Regions from separate parts of the Burkholderia sp. F1 genome, predicted to be linked through region 1. Evidence: predicted binding sites of a transcription regulator. Region 1 holds the regulator's gene; each other region holds the start of a gene.
What was found. Region 1 encodes FliA, which starts transcription of late flagellar genes. Its sites were predicted from a motif close to CTAAAGTTTNNNNNNNNNNNGCCGNTA; they were not measured.
Positions count from the first base shown of each region.

Region 2: the regulator FliA is predicted to act here: its motif matches at 2,968-2,994, upstream of ACFIMZ_RS05925 (DUF4088 family protein).
Region 3: the regulator FliA is predicted to act here: its motif matches at 3,604-3,630, upstream of fliS (flagellar export chaperone FliS).

Region 1 is NZ_CP172421.1:293,936-299,807, reverse strand. Features, by position in the region: gene ahcY (adenosylhomocysteinase) at 43-1,461, opposite strand; S-adenosyl-L-homocysteine riboswitch at 1,497-1,615, opposite strand; gene ACFIMZ_RS01385 (RNA polymerase sigma factor FliA) at 1,680-2,414, opposite strand; gene ACFIMZ_RS01380 (MinD/ParA family ATP-binding protein) at 2,437-3,252, opposite strand; gene flhF (flagellar biosynthesis protein FlhF) at 3,245-4,978, opposite strand; gene flhA (flagellar biosynthesis protein FlhA) at 4,975-5,872, opposite strand, start outside.
Region 2 is NZ_CP172421.1:1,211,604-1,217,475, forward strand. Features, by position in the region: gene norM (multidrug efflux MATE transporter NorM) at 1-940, opposite strand, end outside; gene ACFIMZ_RS05915 (RNA-binding S4 domain-containing protein) at 1,093-1,311, opposite strand; gene ACFIMZ_RS05920 (hypothetical protein) at 1,585-1,959, shown strand; gene ACFIMZ_RS05925 (DUF4088 family protein) at 2,079-2,855, opposite strand; gene ACFIMZ_RS05930 (AzlD domain-containing protein) at 3,027-3,368, opposite strand; gene ACFIMZ_RS05935 (AzlC family ABC transporter permease) at 3,365-4,117, opposite strand; gene ACFIMZ_RS05940 (AraC family transcriptional regulator) at 4,241-5,143, opposite strand; gene ACFIMZ_RS05945 (CreA family protein) at 5,198-5,683, opposite strand; tRNA gene ACFIMZ_RS05950 (tRNA-Asn) at 5,795-5,870, opposite strand.
Region 3 is NZ_CP172421.1:3,895,867-3,901,738, reverse strand. Features, by position in the region: gene fliH (flagellar assembly protein FliH) at 1-187, opposite strand, end outside; gene fliG (flagellar motor switch protein FliG) at 180-1,175, opposite strand; gene fliF (flagellar basal-body MS-ring/collar protein FliF) at 1,165-2,937, opposite strand; gene fliE (flagellar hook-basal body complex protein FliE) at 3,194-3,538, shown strand; gene fliS (flagellar export chaperone FliS) at 3,698-4,132, shown strand; gene ACFIMZ_RS18390 (flagellar protein FliT) at 4,129-4,467, shown strand; gene ACFIMZ_RS18385 (flagellar hook-length control protein FliK) at 4,545-5,872, shown strand, end outside.

The DNA.
Region 1 (5,872 bases):
CTTCGCGGCGCGCCCCGCCGCCGGCGGGCGGCGGCTTCTGCATCAGTAGCGGTAGTGGTTCGGCTTGAACGGGCCTTGCTTCGACACGCCGATGTACGACGCCTGCTCGTCCGACAGCACCGACAGGTTCGCGCCGATGCGCGCGAGGTGCAGGCGCGCGACCTTCTCGTCAAGGTGCTTCGGCAGCACGTACACCTTGTTCTCGTACTCGCCGCCGCGCGTGAACAGCTCGATCTGCGCGAGGGTCTGGTTCGCGAACGAGTTCGACATCACGAACGACGGGTGGCCGGTCGCGCAGCCGAGGTTCACGAGGCGGCCTTCCGCCAGCAGGATCACGCGCTTGCCGTCCGGGAAGATGATGTGGTCGACCTGCGGCTTGATGTTTTCCCACTGGTACTGGCGGGTCGACGCGACGTCGATTTCCGAGTCGAAGTGGCCGATGTTGCAGACGATCGCGTTGTGGCGCATCGCCTTCATGTGATCGTGGTTGATCACGTGGAAGTTGCCGGTCGCCGTCACGAAGATGTCGGCCTTGTCGGCCGCGTATTCCATCGTCACGACGCGGTAGCCTTCCATCGCCGCCTGCAGCGCGCAGATCGGATCGATTTCAGTGACCCACACGGTCGCGCCGAGGCCGCGCAGCGACTGCGCGCAGCCCTTGCCCACGTCGCCGTAGCCCGCGACGACCGCGACCTTGCCCGCGATCATCACGTCGGTCGCGCGCTTGATGCCGTCGACGAGCGACTCGCGGCAGCCGTACAGGTTGTCGAACTTCGACTTCGTGACCGAGTCGTTCACGTTGAACGCCGGGAACGGCAGGCGGCCGTCCTTTTCCATCTGGTACAGGCGGTGCACGCCGGTCGTCGTTTCTTCGGTGACGCCCTTGATGTGCGCGAGGCGCTTCGAGTACCAGTTCGCGTCGATGTCGAGGTGCTTCGCGATCGACTTGTACAGCGCGACTTCTTCCTCGTTGGTCGGCTTGGCGATCACCGAACGGTCCTTCTCGGCCTTCGAGCCGAGGATCAGCAGCAGCGTCGCGTCGCCGCCGTCGTCGAGGATCATGTTCGCGAATTCGCCGTTCGGCCATTCGAAGATGCGGTGCGAGAACTCCCAGTATTCGTCGAGCGATTCGCCCTTGAACGCGAACACCGGCGTGCCGGACTCGACGATCGCGGCGGCGGCGTGGTCCTGCGTCGAGAAGATGTTGCACGATGCCCAGCGGACTTCGGCGCCGAGCGCCTTCAGCGTCTCGATCAGCACGCCGGTCTGGATCGTCATGTGCAGCGAGCCCGCGATGCGCGCGCCCTTCAGCGGCTGCTGCGCCTTGTATTCGTCGCGGATCTGCACGAGGCCCGGCATTTCGGTCTCGGCGATGTTCAGTTCCTTGCGGCCCCAGCCGGCAAGCGCCATGTCGGCGACGACGAAATCATTGGAAGCTTTGGAATCGATGACGGCGTTCATCACGCCCTCCTTTCTAAAAAAAGTTCTAGAAAATGGTGACGTGAGCGCCGTTCAGGAAGCGGGAGCCGGCGCATTGCGCCGCGGCCCGGCCGCTTGGTGAAGCTTTCCGAGCCTGGCGGACACGGGATGGTCCGTCGCAACGCTCCTCGGAAAACGGGTGGGATTGTAGCAAATCGGCGGGAATATTGCGTACCCGCCTTGCGTGCGCTTGAAAGGGGTCAGTTCTCCGCGCCGACCCACGCCTGCTCGCGCAGCCGCGCGCGCAGCCGCGCGACCGCCTGGCTGTGCAGCTGGCACACGCGCGACTCGCTCACTTCCAGCACCGCGCCGATCTCGCGCAGGTTCAGCCCGCGTTCGTAGTACAGCGACATCAGCAGCTTCTCGCGCTCCGGCAGCCGCTCGATCGCCTCGACCAGCGCCTCGCGCAGGTGCTCGTCGAGCAGCGACGACAGCGGATCGGCGTGATCGACGCGATAGCGGTCGAGGAACGGCTCGTCGTCGGCCGCGCGGTCGAAATCCTCGTAGTAGATGAGCTGGCTGCCGTGCAGGTCCTGCAGCATCCCCTGGTATTCGTCGAGCGGCATGTTCAGGTGCTGCGCGATCTCGGCCTCGCTCGCCGCGCGGCCGAGGTGCTGCTCGACCTGGTGCACCGCATGCTCGACCTCGCGCGACGTCTTGCGCAGGCTGCGCGGCAGCCAGTCGTTGCTGCGCAGCTCGTCGAGCATCGCGCCGCGGATCCGCTGCGTCGCGTAGGTCTCGAATTGCGCGCCCTGGTCTTCCTTGTAGCGCCCGGCCGCGTCCATCAGGCCGATCATCCCGGCCTGGATCAGGTCGTCGAGATCGACGCTCGCCGGCATCTTCGCGACGAGCTGCAGGCCCAGGCGGCGCACGAGCGGCGCGTATTGCGCGAGCACGTCAGCCTGAGAAATCTTTCCTTGAGCGTTGTACATCATGGCTCTCTCCCTCCGGTGGCCCTCACGCGGCGTGCGCCGCGCCCGCCTCGAACGACGTGCTGCCGCCCGCGCGCGCCGCTCCGGCGCCCGGCCGCGGACGCAGCGGCCAGTACAGCAGGTCGGCGGCAATCTGCCGGTAATCGCGCGCGGCCGGCGACGACGGAAACGCGTCGACCGCCGTGCGCACGAGCTCGCGCGCATGCTCGACGAGCGGATCGGCGCTCACGCAGCCCGCGTCGGCGATCGACACGGTCAGGTAGCGGCTCGCGACGCCCGCGAGGTTGTCGAACGCGGTCTTCGCGTCGGCGTGGCTGCCGACGTGATTGGTCAGCACGCGGAACTGCGCGATCGCATGCGCGAAATGCAGCCGCTTCATGCATGCGTACGCTTCGGTGATCGCCTGCGCGGCGACGCGCGTGACGATCAGCACGTCGTGCGCTTCGCGCGCGAGCGCCGAGAACCCGCCGTCGGCGTCGAGCTGCGCATCGACGAGCACGATGTCGGCCGGGCCGTCGACGAAGTCGCTGAGCTGCGCGTCGCTGTAGCCCGCGCGCGCGAGCCGCGACGCGGCGCACACGCCGAACCCGGCGGCCACGCGCATGCGCTCGCCGTCCCGCAGCCAGGAGCCGGCGAGCGTCGCGGCGGCCGAATGCACGTCCGCGCGCTCGTCGACGACGAGCACGTCCTTGCCCAGCGCGGCCAGCGCCGCGGCCAGGTTCACGACGGTCGACGTGCAGCCGACGCCCGCCGGCCCGCCCGCCACCGCAACGATCCTCGATGCGCGCCCGGCCAGCAGGCGCCGCAGTCCTTCGGCCTGGTCGATCATCCTTTTATCCAAAACGCACCTCGTGCAGCTCGGCGGTCGAACGTGCGGTCAACGCAGAAAGCAGCGTCGGCATGTCCTCGTCCTGCGGCACGAAGGGCGAGCCGTCGCGCGGCACACAGAAGGCACTCTTCATCAGGAATTTCTTCGTCGCGACGTACAGGTTCTCCGGCACCTTCTGGCCGGTCGACACGTAGTGGACGGGCAGCTTGTAGCGGATCACCGTGTCGAGCACGCCGCCGAGGTGGGTCGCCTCGTCGAGCTTCGTGAGGATGCAGCCGGCGAGCTCCGCGGATGCCGCGTCCGGATGGCCGGCCGCGCTGCGGTACGCCTGAACGACCTCGTTGAGCGTGTCGCCGTGGCTCGTCGCGTTGAGCAGCAGGAGGCGCTGCACCGGCGTGTTCGCGCCGTGCAGCATCGCGATCTGGTCGGACACCGCGCGGTCGCGCTGGCTCATGCCGATCGTGTCGATCAGCACGATGTGCTTGTTGCGCAGCTCGGACAGCGCGAGCTGCAGGTCGCCGGCGTCCTTCACCGCGTGCACGGGCACGCCGAGGATCTTGCCGAAGATCCGCAGTTGCTCGTGGCCGCCGATCCGGTAGCTGTCGGTCGTGAGCAGCGCGACCTTGCTCGCGCCGAAGCGCATCACGCAGCGCGCGGCGAGCTTCGCGGTGGTCGTCGTCTTGCCGACGCCCGTCGGCCCCATCAGCGCGAACACGCCGCCGCGCTCCATCAGCGCTTCCTCGCTGTCGAGCACCGGCAGGTTCGACTCGAGCACCGACTGCGCCCATTCGGCCGCCTGCTCGAACGTCTGCTCGCCTTCGCCCTGCGGCAGGTTGTCGACCATCATCCGCACGAGCTGCGCGGAGAAGCCGGCCGCGAACAGATGCTTCGTCAGCGCGCCGTGCACCGGGCTGCGGCGCTGGCGCTCATGCCACATCAGGCTGTCGAACTGCTCCTCCATCATCCCGCGCAGCGAGCCGAGCTCGTTCATCACCGTGTCGTTGACGATCCGCTCGATGCGCGCCTTCACCGCGTCGGCCACCGCGGCGGCCGTGTCTTCAGGCACGCGCGCGCGGTCCGCCGCCTTCGGGGCCGGCGCGGCGGCGTGGCGGCGCGGCGCGGCGTCGTCCGCCGGCACGCGGCGCGCGACGTTGCGCACGATGTCGCGCGCCCACTCGGGCGGCGTCGCTTCGTGCGCGGCGCGCGGCGCGACTTCCGCCGCCGGCGCGGACTGCGCGCGCGCGATCAGCGCTTCGCGCTGCTGCGTCAGGCGCTTCGCGTGCTCGACAAGCCACGGCGCGGGTTCGGAAGGGGCGGCAGGCGATCCTGCGGCGGGCGATCCCGCGGCAGGCGATCCTGCGGCGGACGCAGCGGCGGCGGCAGAACCCGCCACCGGCGCCGCCGGCGCGTCGGTCGTCTCGGCGCTCGCGCCGAACACCGACGAAAACACGTCCGGCAAGCCGCCGTCGCCCATCGCATACGGATTGACGGCCGAACGCGGCGCCGCGCCCGCCGGCGTCAGCGCGCCGGCCCGGAACGCCGCGCCGGGCAGCGCGGCTGCGCCGGCCGCGCCCGGCGGCGTGATCGCCGACAGTTCGGCGTCGGCGAGCGCGACGATTTCGACACTGCCGTCATCGAGCGTGCGGTTCGACAGCACGACGGCGTCGGCGCCGAGCGCCTCGCGCACGAGCCGCAGCGCGTCGCGGCTCGTCGGCCCGGTGAATTTGCGAATGTTCAAGCGGAACCCCCGATGACGTTAACGACCTTGATCGTGCGTGTATCCGGCACTTCGGCATACGACAGCACTTTCAATTGCGGCAGGCTGCGGCGCAGGAAGCGCGCGAGCATCGCACGCAGCGCGTGCTGCACGAGCAGCACGGGCGGCAGCCCGAGATTCTGTTGACGCAGCAGCGCTTGCTGCGTGCCGGTCAGGAGTGCGTGCGCGAGGCCGGGCTCGAGGCCCGGGTTCGCGCCCGTGGCGAGCGCCTGCGACAGCACGCGCTCGAGATTCGCGTCGAGGCCCATCACCTGCATCTCGCCCGAGCCCGGATACCACTGCTGCGTGATCGCGCGGCCGAGCGCGAGCCGCACCGCGGCCGTGATGTCGAATGCGTCGGTGATGCGGCCCGCGTGCTCGGACACGGCTTCGAGGATCGTGCGCATGTCGCGGATCGGCACGCCTTCCTCGAGCAGGTTCTGCAGCACCTTCTGCAGCGTCGTCAGCGAAATCGTCTTCGGCACGAGGTCCTCGACGAGCGACGGCGCGTCCTTGCCGGTGCGCTCGATCAGCGCCTGCACTTCCTGGCGGCCGAGCAGCTCGGCCGCGTGCTGGACGACCAGGTGGTTCAGGTGGGTCGCGACGACCGTGCTCGCGTCGACCACCGTGTAGCCGTACACCTGCGCCTGCTCGCGCATCGCGACGTCGACCCACACGGCCGGCAGCCCGAACGCCGGGTCGGTGGTCAGCGCGCCGGGCAGCGCGGCCGTCACCTGGCCCGGGTTGATCGCGAGCCACTGGCCCGGGAACACTTCGCCGATGCCGATCTCGACGCCCTTCAGCGCGATCCGGTAGCCGTTCGGCCGCAGTTCGAGGTTGTCGCGGATGTGGATCACGGGCGGCAGGAAGCCGATT
Region 2 (5,872 bases), 920 kb from region 1:
CGCCGGCCCAGTAGCCGACCCGGACGTTGGCCGCCTGGCCGATCGCGAGCGGCACCATGAATGCCACCGACGCGACGTTCAGCGCGATCTGGTGCGCGGCGAGCGACGTCTCGCCGAGCACGCCGATCGTGAGGCCGGTGGCGAGGAACAGCGTCGATTCGACACCGTACGTGATCGCGACCGGCCAGCCGATGCCGATCAGCTCGCCCATCATCGGCAGCTTCGGACGCGACACGGTCACGAAGTGCTTGAACCGCTGGCGGCTGTGCAGCAGCCACACGAGCGCGAGCGCCATGAGCCAGATCGTGATCGTCGTCGCGACCGCGGAGCCGAGAAAGCCGAGGCGCGGCAGTCCGAACGCGCCGTGGATCAGCCCGTAGTTCAGCACCGCGTTGACGCCGACGCCGCCGAGCGACACCCACAGTAGCCGCCGCGCGGCGCCGATCGCGGGCAGGAACGAGCGCATCAGGCCGACGCCGATCAGGCTGCCGAGCGCGGCGAAGCGCAGGATGCCCGTGTATTCGCCGACGTTGCGCGCGAGCGTCGGCGGCTCGTGGAACATCAGCAGGATCGGCTCGGAAAGCGACAACGCGACGATCGCGGGGATCGCGAGCAGCACGGACAGCGCGAAGCCCGTCCAGTAGATGTGCGGCACGCGATGATCGGCTTTCGCGCCGCGCGCGTGCGCGACGCTGACGCTGACCGACGACAGGACGCCCTGCAGCACCGTGACGATGACGAAGAAGAAGTTCGCGCCGAGGCCGCCCGCCGCGAGCGAGTCGGGGCCGAGCGAGCCGAGCAGCACGGTGTCGGTGACGCTCATCGCCATCTGCGACAGTTGCGCGATGGCGAGCGGGGCGGCGAGACGCGCGGTATCGGCGGCGTGACTGGACAGGGAGGGCGGCGCGGCGGCCGTCCGCGAGAGACCGGAATGCGACATGGAATGAGCGCCTGCGCGGGTGCCGGCCCGCGCTGTGTTTATTTTGAGAGAGGCGCCTAGCTTACGGGTTTATTCGCACCCTGTCGAACGGGGGGGCGATGGCCCTGTCGCGGGCAGGGTCGGGTGCGGCGTGGCGCGGCCGGACGCTTGCGCTACGCGCCGTGCACCGCGATCCGCGTGTCGCCGAGCAGCACGACCTGGCCTGCGCGGATCTTGCAGGTCTTGCGGAGTTCGACTGCGCCGTCGACCTTCACCGCGCCGGACGCGACGATCACTTTCGCGGAGCCGCCGCTGTCGGCGAGGCCGGTGATCTTCAGGAGGTTGTGCAACTCGACGAATTCGCCGGTCAGCGTGAAATCCAGATTGGGCATGACGAGGAAAGCGCGCGGGGCGCGGGATGAATCGCCCCGCATCATACGGCACCGGGGGCCTGCGCGCGAGCGCGGCGATGCGGCGTCAGCCCGGGATGTTAAAGAGTGTGAGCCATTCGTCAGCAAATGAAACGGTGGGTAACAGTCTGCGAGATCGGCGAACCCGTCCCGCGAACGCCGGGTCTCTAGCCGTACCTGCTGCGTGTTGCGGCGGGGGACGCGATGGACCGCACCGATGCAGTCCACGCCAACAACTTCTTGAGGAGGATAGCCATGTCCAAGATTCGTATGATGTTGATCGGTGCCGCGCTGACGGCGTTCGCGACTTCGGCTGCGTTCGCGCAGACTGCGGGCGCACAGGGCTCGGCAGGCGCCGGCGTGCAGGTGCAGACGCCGGCCGCCGGTGCGGGCGTGCAGGGCGGCACCGATGCGTCGGGCGGCGCGACCGGCGCAATGAGCTCGGCGACCGACGAGGCGAAGGACGCCGCGTCGTCGGCCGTCCACTCGACGAAGAAGCACGTCAAGCACGCCGCGAAGTCGGCGAAGGGTCATGCCAACGCCGCGAAGGCGAAGGCCGGCGAAGCCGCCGACGGCGACGCATCGATTGGCGTGAAGGGCGGTGCGTCGGCCGAAGGCGCCACGCAGTAACGTCGTTCGTCCGCCGCGCGACGGTCGCCCCGGAAGGCGCGTCGTGCCGGCGGCGTCAACCCGGCGGCCCGGTTCGCATCGCGCGGACCGGGCCGTTGTTCATGGGCGCGAGCGCGCGGTCACGGTCGGCGCTGTTCGGGCGTCTGGCCCTGTTGCGTGCGCATCGCGGGCGGCGAGAACACGCTGCGCAGCCACGCGGCAAGGCGCGCGAACACGTCGTATGGTTCCTCGACGAAGATTTCCGGCTTCAGGAGCCGCAGGTATTCCATGATCTGCTGCGCTTCCGCCTTCTGGAACGAGCCGTGCGCAAGCGCCAGCCGCAGCAGCCCGCGCAGTTCGCCGAGCTTGTCGCGCGCCGTGCTGCCGACGCTCATCTCGCACGCGAGCTTGGCTTCGTAGATCCGCTGCCGCAGCGATTCCGCGAGCCGCCAGGCGGGCGTCTGCATCTGCTCCTCGAGCGCCTGGATGTCCTGCACCGCGCTCTTGATCTGCGCGGCGAGCGGATCGATCAGGGTCACATCGCCCTGCGCTTCGGCGACGATCGCCTTCGCCCAGTCGCGGCACGCCTTCGCCAGCTCGTCGGGCGTCCATTCCGTACGCGACGCGAAGCCAAAGCCGAATTCGCCGGCCTGGCGCATCAGGATCGCGACGACGTCGGGGAATTCCTTGTCGAGCGTGCGTTTGGCCCATGCATACTGGCCGCCCTGCAGCATTCGCTGCACGGCGTGCTCGGTGAGCGGCACCATGTTGTCGAGCAGTTTTGCGCGCAGGAAATCCTCGAACGACGGCGTCGCGAATTGCGGGTCGAGTTTCAGCGACACGCGCACGAATGCGTCGTAGTCCTTGCGCAAGGACGAGAGCGTGTCGTCCTTGAGGGAAAGGGTGATCTGGCCCATGAATCGTCTCGGTGGCGGCCCGCGCCGGCCGGATGCCGGGATCGCACGCCGGCGCCGGCGCGTCGTCGACGGTCCGGCTCACGCCGGGACCGACGGCGGGTCTTCAACCGTTTATCGGCCGGGCGGCGCGAAACTTGAGCGGAACGCGCGCTCGCGCGTTCCGGCGCCGGTTCAGCCGGGCAGCCAGCCGTGCGGCAGCACCACACCCTGCCAGAAGAAGAACACCGCGAGCCCGGCCGCGATCGTCACGAGCGGCCGGCGCGTCGCCGCCGACACGAGCACTGCGGCGAGCGCGCCGACGAGCTGCGGATTGCGCCACGTCAGCTCGGCCGCGCCGCCGTGCGGCGACACGGTCATCGGCACGATGATCGCGGTCAGCACGGTGACCGGCACGAAGCCGAGCGCCGTGCGCACGAGCGGCGGGAATGTCAGCCGCTCGCCGAACAGGAACAGCGTTGCGCGGATCGCATAGGTGATGGCGGCCATGCCGAGGATCAGCAGCGCGTAGCTCACGATGCGGCCTCCGGGTGCGAGCCGGCGCGCGCGCGCTCCTGCAGCAGCGTCAGCGCGACGCCGACGACGACGCCCGCCGCGACTGCGCCCAGCAGGCCGAGCTTGTACGGCCAGCCCTGCCAGTAATACGCGAGCACGCCGGCCGTCGCGGCGGCCGAGAAGTAGCGCAGCGTGCCCAGTTGCGGCACGACGATCGCGATGAAGGTCGCCGCCATCGCGAAGTCGAGACCGAGCGACTGGAGCCCCGGGAATGCCGAGCCGAACCCCAGGCCGGCGAGCGTCCAGACCTGCCAGTTCACGTACATCGCGAGTCCCGAGCCGAAGAAGTAGTGCGGGCCGATCGCGCCCGGCTGGAAATGCCGGTAGTGCGCGTACGCGACCGCGAACACCTCGTCTGTCATCAGCGCGCCGAGCGTCGCGCGCCAGCGCAGCGGCAGGTGGGCGACGTACGGCGCGAGCGTCGCGCTGTAAAGCAGGTGGCGCAGGTTGACGATCAGCGTCGTCGCGAGCACGACGACGAAGCCCGCGCCGCCCGCGACGAGCCCGAGCGCGATGAACTGCGCAGAGCCGGCGAACACGGTCAGCGACATCAGCGCGCCGTGCCAGCCGGCGAGCGGGCCGCCGGCAACGAGCGTGCCGAAGATCACGCCGAACGGCGCTGCGCCGACCATCATCGGGATCGTGTCGCGGGCGCCGTCGAGCCATTCGTTCAGCGGACGGCGTGGGGATAACGTGGGTGATTGATTCAAGATGGCTCCTCCATATGCGGGAGGATAGCGGGCCGGCGAACGGGCGGCTTGTACGTTCTTGCGCAGCCGGGCGAGGCCATGCCGTGCCGTGCGTCGGGCGGCCCGCAGCGCTGCGCCGGGGCGTCAGCGCGTCTGCCAGCGTCCCGGCGGCACGCCGAACATCCGCCTGAAGTGCCGGGTGAAATGGCTCTGGTCGACGAAGCCGCTGGCGGCGGCGACCTCGGCGACGGCCACGCCCGCGCGCAGCGGCGCGAGCGCGCGCTGCAACCGCAGCTGGTTGCGCCACGCGTGCGGCGGCATGCCGGTCGTGCGCGTGAACAGGCGCGCCGCATGGAACGGCGACAATCCTGCCGCCTGCGCGATCTCGTCGAGCGTGACCGCGCACGTCAGATCGGCGGCAAGCCGCTCGCGCATCGCTTCGACGCGCGGTTCGTCCGCGGCGAGCGACGCTGGCCGCAGATGCGCGTCCGCGTGGCGCACGATCAGTGTCGAGAACGCGTCGAGCATCGCCGTCTCGGCGGCAAGCGGGTCGTAGATCCGCGGCGCGTCGGGCATCGCGGTGTCGTCGGCAGGCGGCCCGTACTCGTGGGGCGCCGTCGCGCGAACGCTGCCGGCCTCCATCATCCGGTGCGCCCGCGCGACCCGGGCCGCGAGATCCGGATCGCGGATCACGTCGTGCGGAAACCACGGCGCGTCCTGCGGGCGTCCGGCGATCGTGCTCGCGAGCGACCGGATGAACTCGACCGGCGCGTAGCAGACCCGGTAGCGCCAGCCGTCGTCGGCCGCGCGCGAGCCGGTGTGCACTTCGCCGGGATTGATCACGGGGACGGTGCCCGATTCGGCGATATGGCCCGCGCCGCGACAGACATAGCGTTCGGCGCCTGCTTCGATGACGGGGATCGTGTACGCGTCGTGCCAGTGCGGCGTGAACGTGTGGTCGCGATAGGTGGCCGTGACGAGATCCGCATCCGGCAGGAGCGGGGTGCGCCAGTAGCGGGCGGAATCTCGGAGGCGGGAGGCGGACATGGCGGGCGCTGGAACGGGCGAATCGACAGTGTAGTCCCGCGCGCCGGGCGCCGCTTACTTGACGGGGATCGTCGTGCCGGCCGGCACGGGTACCGCGGTCACGGCGTTCTTCGGGCTGCCGCTGACGACCCGGTCGCTGTAGGTCAGGTAGACGAGCGTGTTGCGCTTCTTGTCGACCACGCGCACGACGTGCAGCGTCTTGAAGATGAACGACATGCGCTCGCTGAACACGTCGGTCTGCTGCTTGAGCGGGCCGGTGAAGCTGATCGGGCCGACCTGCCGGCACGCGATCGACGCCTCGCTCGGATCCTCGGCGAGGCCGAGCGAGCCCTTGATCCCGCCGGTGCGTGCGCGCGACACGTAGCAGGTCACGCCGGCGACGAGCGGGTCGTCGTAGGCTTCGACGACCACGCGGTCGGAACCCGTCAGGCGGAAATTGGTGTTGACGCTGCCGACTTCCTCCGCGTGCGCGAGCGGCGCGGCGGCAAGCGTTGCGAGGAGGAGGGCGGACAGCGCGACGGCGGCAAGACGGCTCTTCATCGGCGAAATCTGAAGCGATTGCGGGACAGAAACTCTAGCACGCGCGGATCGCGTTATCGTGCCGGCGCCGGAAAAACAAAAGGCCCGTCGCTTGACGGGCCTTTCGCTGTTTGGCTCCCCGACCTGGGCTCGAACCAGGGACCTACGGATTAACAGTCCGGCGCTCTACCGACTGAGCTATCGGGGAAT
Region 3 (5,872 bases), 410 kb from region 1:
CGTGACCGGTCGACAGGCCTTCCGCGTGCGCGGCGTCGCGCACGCGCTGCAATTCCTCGGCGAGCGCGGCGGCCGCCGCCGCCGCGGTGTCGGGCGGCGGCGGGGGAGGCGGCGGGTCGAACGACGCCATCTCCCAGCGCTGGTAGGCGCTGACGTCTCCCGCGCGTTCGCTCGCCGGATCAGACATATGCGTCTTCCGCCTTGCCGCCGATCACGATCTGGCCGCCTTCGGCGAGGTTGCGCACGATCTGCAGGATGCGGCGCTGCTGCGTCTCGACTTCGGACACGCGCACCGGGCCGCGCGCGTCGAGATCCTCGGCGAGCAGTTCGGCCGCGCGCTGCGACATGTTCGCCAGGAACTTCTGGCGCAGCGCGGGCGGCGCGCCCTTCAGCGCGATGATCAGCGTTTCCGACTCGACTTCCTTCAGCAGCAGCTGGATCGCGCGATCCTCGAGGTCGAGCAGGTTCTCGAACACGAACATCTGGTCGATGATCTTCTGCGCGAGGTCCGGATCGTACTGGCGGACGTTCTCGAGCACGCCTTCCTCGTGCACCGACGTCATGAAGTTCAGGATCTCGGCCGCGGTGCTGATGCCGCCCATCGGGCTGCGCTTCAGGTTGTCGCTGCCGGACAAGAGGCCCGACAGCACGTCGTCGAGCTCGCGCAGCGCGGCCGGCTGGATGCCGTCGAGCGTCGCGATCCGCAGCAGCACGTCATTGCGCAGCCGCTCGGTGAAGCACGACGCGATCTCGGACGCCTGGTCGCGGTCGAGATGCACGAGGATCGTCGCGACGATTTGCGGATGCTCGTTCTTGATCAGCTCGGCCACCGCGCTCGAATCCATCCACTTCAGGCCTTCGATGCCGCTCGTATCGCTGCCCTGCAGGATGCGGTCGATCAGCACGCCGGCCTTGTCCTCGCCGAGCGCCTTCGTCAGCACCGAGCGGATGTAGTCGTTCGAATCGAGCGACAGCGCGGTGTGCTGTTCGGCTTCCTTCGCGAACTCGTTCAGCACGTTCTCGACCTGCTCGCGCGTGACGTTGCGCAGCGCGGCCATCGTGGCGCCAATCTTCTGCACCTCGCGCGGCGCGAGGAATTTGAATACCTGCGCGGCCTCTTCCTCGCCGATCGACATCAGCAGGAGCGCGCTCTTGGTCAAGCCTTCAGCGTTCATCGTTCACCCAGCTCTTCACGACGGTTGCGACGATCTTCGGATCCTGGCGGGCGATCGTGCGTGCGTAGTCGAGGTTGCGCTCGTAGCGGTGCTTCTCGTTTTCGAAGCCGAGCAGCAGCGCGTCGGCGTCGTCGTTCGCGGCGGCCTTCTCCGGCGCGGGCAGGCCGTCCAGCGCGACCGCGTCTTCCGGCGCCGGCAGCGCGGGCGCGGCCAGCTCGGGCGGCGGGAACGCGCGGCGCATCGCCGGGCGCACCACCGCGAAGTACAGCACCGCCGCGACCGCCGCGATGCCGAGCCACTTCGCGGCTTCCTTCGCCATGTCGATCATGTCCGGCTGGCGGTACCACGGCAGGTCGGCGTACGGATCGCCGGCGGCCGTGAACGTGCTGTTGACGACGTTCACCGAGTCGCCGCGCTTCGCGTCGTAGCCCATCGCGTCCTTCACGAGCTGCTCGACCTGCGCGAGCTTCGCGGGCGGCAGCGGCTGCATCGTCACGTGGCCCTTCGAATCGGCGACCGGCTGGTAGTTGACGACGACCGCGACCGACAGCCGCTTCACGCTGCCCATCGGCTGCTCGACGTGGCGGATCGTCTTGTCGAGCTCGTAGTTGGTCGTCGAATCCTTGCGGTCGCTGACCGGCGTCGTCTGCGGCCCGTTCTGGCCGTTGCCGGCGACGATCGGCGCGGAGGCCGGCTGCGGCGGCGTGTTCGACAGCGCGCCCGGCACGCCCGACGCGCCGCCCTGCGCGAGCTCGGTCGCGGTGCTGGTCTGCTGGCTGCGGATCGCGGTCTGCTGCGGCGTGCCGTTCGGGCCGTAGCTTTCCGAGGTCTGCTCGAGCCGCGCGAAATCGATGTCGGCGCTCACCTGCGAGCGTGCGTTGCCGGTGCCGAAGATCGGCGCGAGGATCGCGTCGATGCGCTTCTGCGTGTTGCGCTCGACCTGCTGCACGTACTTGAGCTGGCTCGCGTCGAGGCCGGTTGCCGACGCCGGCTGCGTCAGCAGGTTGCCGTCCTGGTCGACGATCGTGACGTTCTTCGCGGGCATGTCGGGCACGCCGGACGACACCATCCGCGTGATCGCCAGCACCTGGCCCTCGTCGAGCACGCGGCCCGGGTAGAGGTCGACGAACACGGACGCCGACGGCGCCTCGCGGTCGCGCACGAACACCGACGGCTTCGGGATCGCGAGATGCACGCGCGCCGTGCGCACCGCGTTGATCGATTCGATGGTGCGCTGCAGCTCGCCTTCGAGCGCGCGCTGGTAGTTGATCTGCTCGGCGAACTGGCTGATGCCGAATTTCTGGTTGTCCATCAGCTCGAAGCCGACCGAGCCGCCCTTCGGCAGCCCGAGCGCCGCGAGTTTCAGGCGCGTTTCGTGGACCTGGTTGGCCGGCACGAGGATCGCGCCGCCGGCGTCGGCGAACTTGTATGGAACGTTTGCCTGCTGGAGCGCGGTGATGATCGCACCGCCGTCGCGGTCCGACAGGTTGCTGTACAGCACGCGGTAGTCGGGCGCGCGGGTCCACAGCACGAGGGCGACGATCACGGCGACCGCGAAGGCGGCGGCGATGATGAACGGCAGCTTCGGGTTGCCGCGCATCCGCGCGATGCCCGGAATCCGTTCAGCGAAGCCGCCGAGCCCGAAGTCCACGCCTGCGCCGCCGGCCCCCGGCAGCGCCGCGGCCGCGGCGGCGCCGGGCGCCGGGCTGGCGAGGCCAGTGCGGGCGTCGGGATTGATCAGCGAATTGGCCTGCGAATCCATGCGTCGAGGTTCTCCGGAGCGGGACGACTGAGCCGCTCGGACGAGCGGGCGGACAATGACACGATGCGATTATCGTGACGCCGCCCCCGATCCGATCGCCCGAAAAGAGCCGGGTTTTCCCCGTACTTTCACGGCTTTGCCGGACGGTGCGCTGCTATGCTTTTTCGCGATCCGGTATGGCGGGCGCGCGCGACACGCGCCGACGGCCCGCCCGGCCTGGCCCGAACGGGCCCTCTTTTTTGGATGCGGAGACAGCATGACGGCGAACGTCGGCGGAATCGGTTCGGTATTGCAACAGATGCAGGCGATGGCGGCGCAGGCGGCGAGCGGCGCGGCCAGCCCGACCGCGGCGGTCGCCGGTTCCGGCGCGGCGACGGCCGGGACCTTCGCGAGCGCGATGAAGGCGTCGCTCGACAAGATCAGCGGCGACCAGCAGCACGCGCTCGGCGAGGCGCACGCGTTCGAGGTCGGCGCGCCGAACATCTCGCTGAACGACGTGATGGTCGACATGCAGAAGGCGAACATCGGCTTCCAGTTCGGGCTGCAGGTCCGCAACAAGCTCGTGACCGCGTACAACGAAGTCATGCAGATGCCGGTCTGACCGGCCGGCGATCCGGGGGCCGGCCATCCGGGGGGGGCGGCCGTCCGGCGGGCCCTCGGTTCTGCCTAAAGCTTTTAACTTCCTTTCCGATAACTCCGGGAGTCAGCCGCGTCGCGGGCGCAGGCTATCCAGATCCAACGCATCAACAAGGAGAAGCGCATGTTTTCCCCAGGACACGCTGGAGCCAATGCGTACGCGCGCGTCGGCGTCGAGACGGGGGTGATGGGCGCGTCCCCGCATCGCCTGATCGCAATGCTCTACCAGGGCGCGCGGCAGGCCATCGCGCTCGCGCGCATGCATCTGCAGCAGGGCAACATCGCGGCGCGCGGCGAGGCGATCGGCAAGGCGATCCGCATCGTCGAGAGCGGCCTGCAGACGTCGCTGAACCGCGATGCGGGCGGCGACATCGCGGTGCGCCTCGATGCGCTGTACAGCTACATCGGCAAGCGCCTGCTGCAGGCGAACATGCAGGGCAGCGAGGCCATGCTGGTCGAGGTCGACGGGCTGCTCGCGACGCTCGAGGAAGCGTGGGTCGGCATCGGCCCGGACGTTGCGCGGATGGCCGCCCAACAGGCCGCGGACCAGCAAAGATGAACCGGAAGGACGAGTACTTCGCGCGCTACGAGGCGATCGCGGCCGTGTCCGGCCGGATGCTGCACGCCGCGCGCGGCGCCGACTGGAACGCGCTGTCGGGGCTGCAGGAGGAATACCTGCAGCTCGTCGACGGGTTGAAGGAGGCCGGGCAGGGCATCGCGCTCGACGAGGCCGAACTCGCCCGCAAGCTCGACCTGATTCGCCGCATTCTGGCCGACGACGCCGCGATTCGCGATCTCGCGAGCCCGGAGATCGCGCGGCTGTCCGCGCTGTTCGAGACGCAGCGCTCGACCAAAGTGCTGACCGACCTGTACCGCGCGCGCGCGCGCGGCTGACCGCGCGGGTTGCGCGCGCCCGGCGCCGCCGGTTTCCGAATTCGCATCGATGTTGCAAAGGTGAGCAGGTTCCGATCATGACCGGTATCGACACCGTAGCCGCCGCGTTGCTGGCCAGCCGCCTCGACAGCCTGCTGACCGGCGCCGTGTCGCCGCCGTCCGGCGGCGGGGCGGCCGCGCAGGTCGGCGCGCAGGCCGCCGGCGCCTCCGCGGCGCCGGCGCCGGCGCCGCCTGCGGCGTCGATCCCGCAAGCGTCCGCGCAGACGGCGCTGTCCGACGTCGGGCTCGTGCTCGACGCAATCTCCCGTTTCGGCGGCGACGCGACGCCGGCAGTCGTCGGCCGGACGCCGCTGCTCGCCGATCCGACCGTGCTGCTGGCCGATCCGGCGGCGCAGGCGCCAGGCGGTGCGCGCGCGGCCGTGCCACAGGACGCGGCGCGCCAGGCGGCGCTCCCGTCCGGCCAGGCCGCATCGTCCGCGCAGGCCGCGCGCGATGCGTCGGCCGCGCCGCCAGTCGTGGCGCTGCGCGCCGCGCTCGCGCAGGCCGTGAGCGAAAGCGGCCTGTTCTACGAATCCCATCTCGCGCAATGGCTGGCCGGACAGCGGCCGCTCGCGGCGCTCGCGCGCGAGCCGCAGGCGCGCCTGCTCACGCCCGCCGACGCGCATCCGCCGGCGGCCGACAGCGCGCTCGACGACCTGCTCGACGCCCGCTTGCCGCTGCCGTCGCCCGCGCCTCGCGCGGCGGCCCAGCAGACACCGGGGCAGGGCGTGCCGGCCGGCGCGCCGCCGCGCCCGCCTGCGCATGACTTCCTCGGGCCCGACGCGGTGCAGGCGCGCGGTGCCGGCGCTGCCGACGCGCGCCCCGAAGCCGCCGATTCCCGCTGGACCCCCGCGCGCGCCGCGCTGGCCAACGCAGCGGCGTCCGACGCGCAGGGCGCGGCGCCCGTGACCGTGCATCCGGCCGCCGTGCCGCTCGTGCGCCAGCAGCTCGACGTGCTCGCGACCGACCAGTTCCGCTGGATCGGCGAAGCGTGGCCGGGCGCGCGGCTCGACTGGACGATCGAGCCCGACGACTCGGGCGGGCACGCGGCGCGCGGCGACGACGCCGGCGACGGCATCGCATGGCGCACGCGGCTCACGCTCACGCTGCCGTCGCTCGGCACGGTCGATGCGGAGCTGGTGCTGAACGGCGAGCAGCTCGTCGCGCGGCTGCGCGCGAACGAGGCCGGCGCCGGCCGCCTCGCGCGGCACGAGGCCACGCTGCGGCAGCGGCTGGAGGCGTCGGGGCTGCAGCTCGGCGGGCTGTCGATCCGCGCGGTCGACGGCGCGCCGGACGGCTTCGACGCGATCGCCGCGAAGGCGGCCGCGGCTGCCTATGCGCGCGGCGGCGGCGCCGACGACGACGG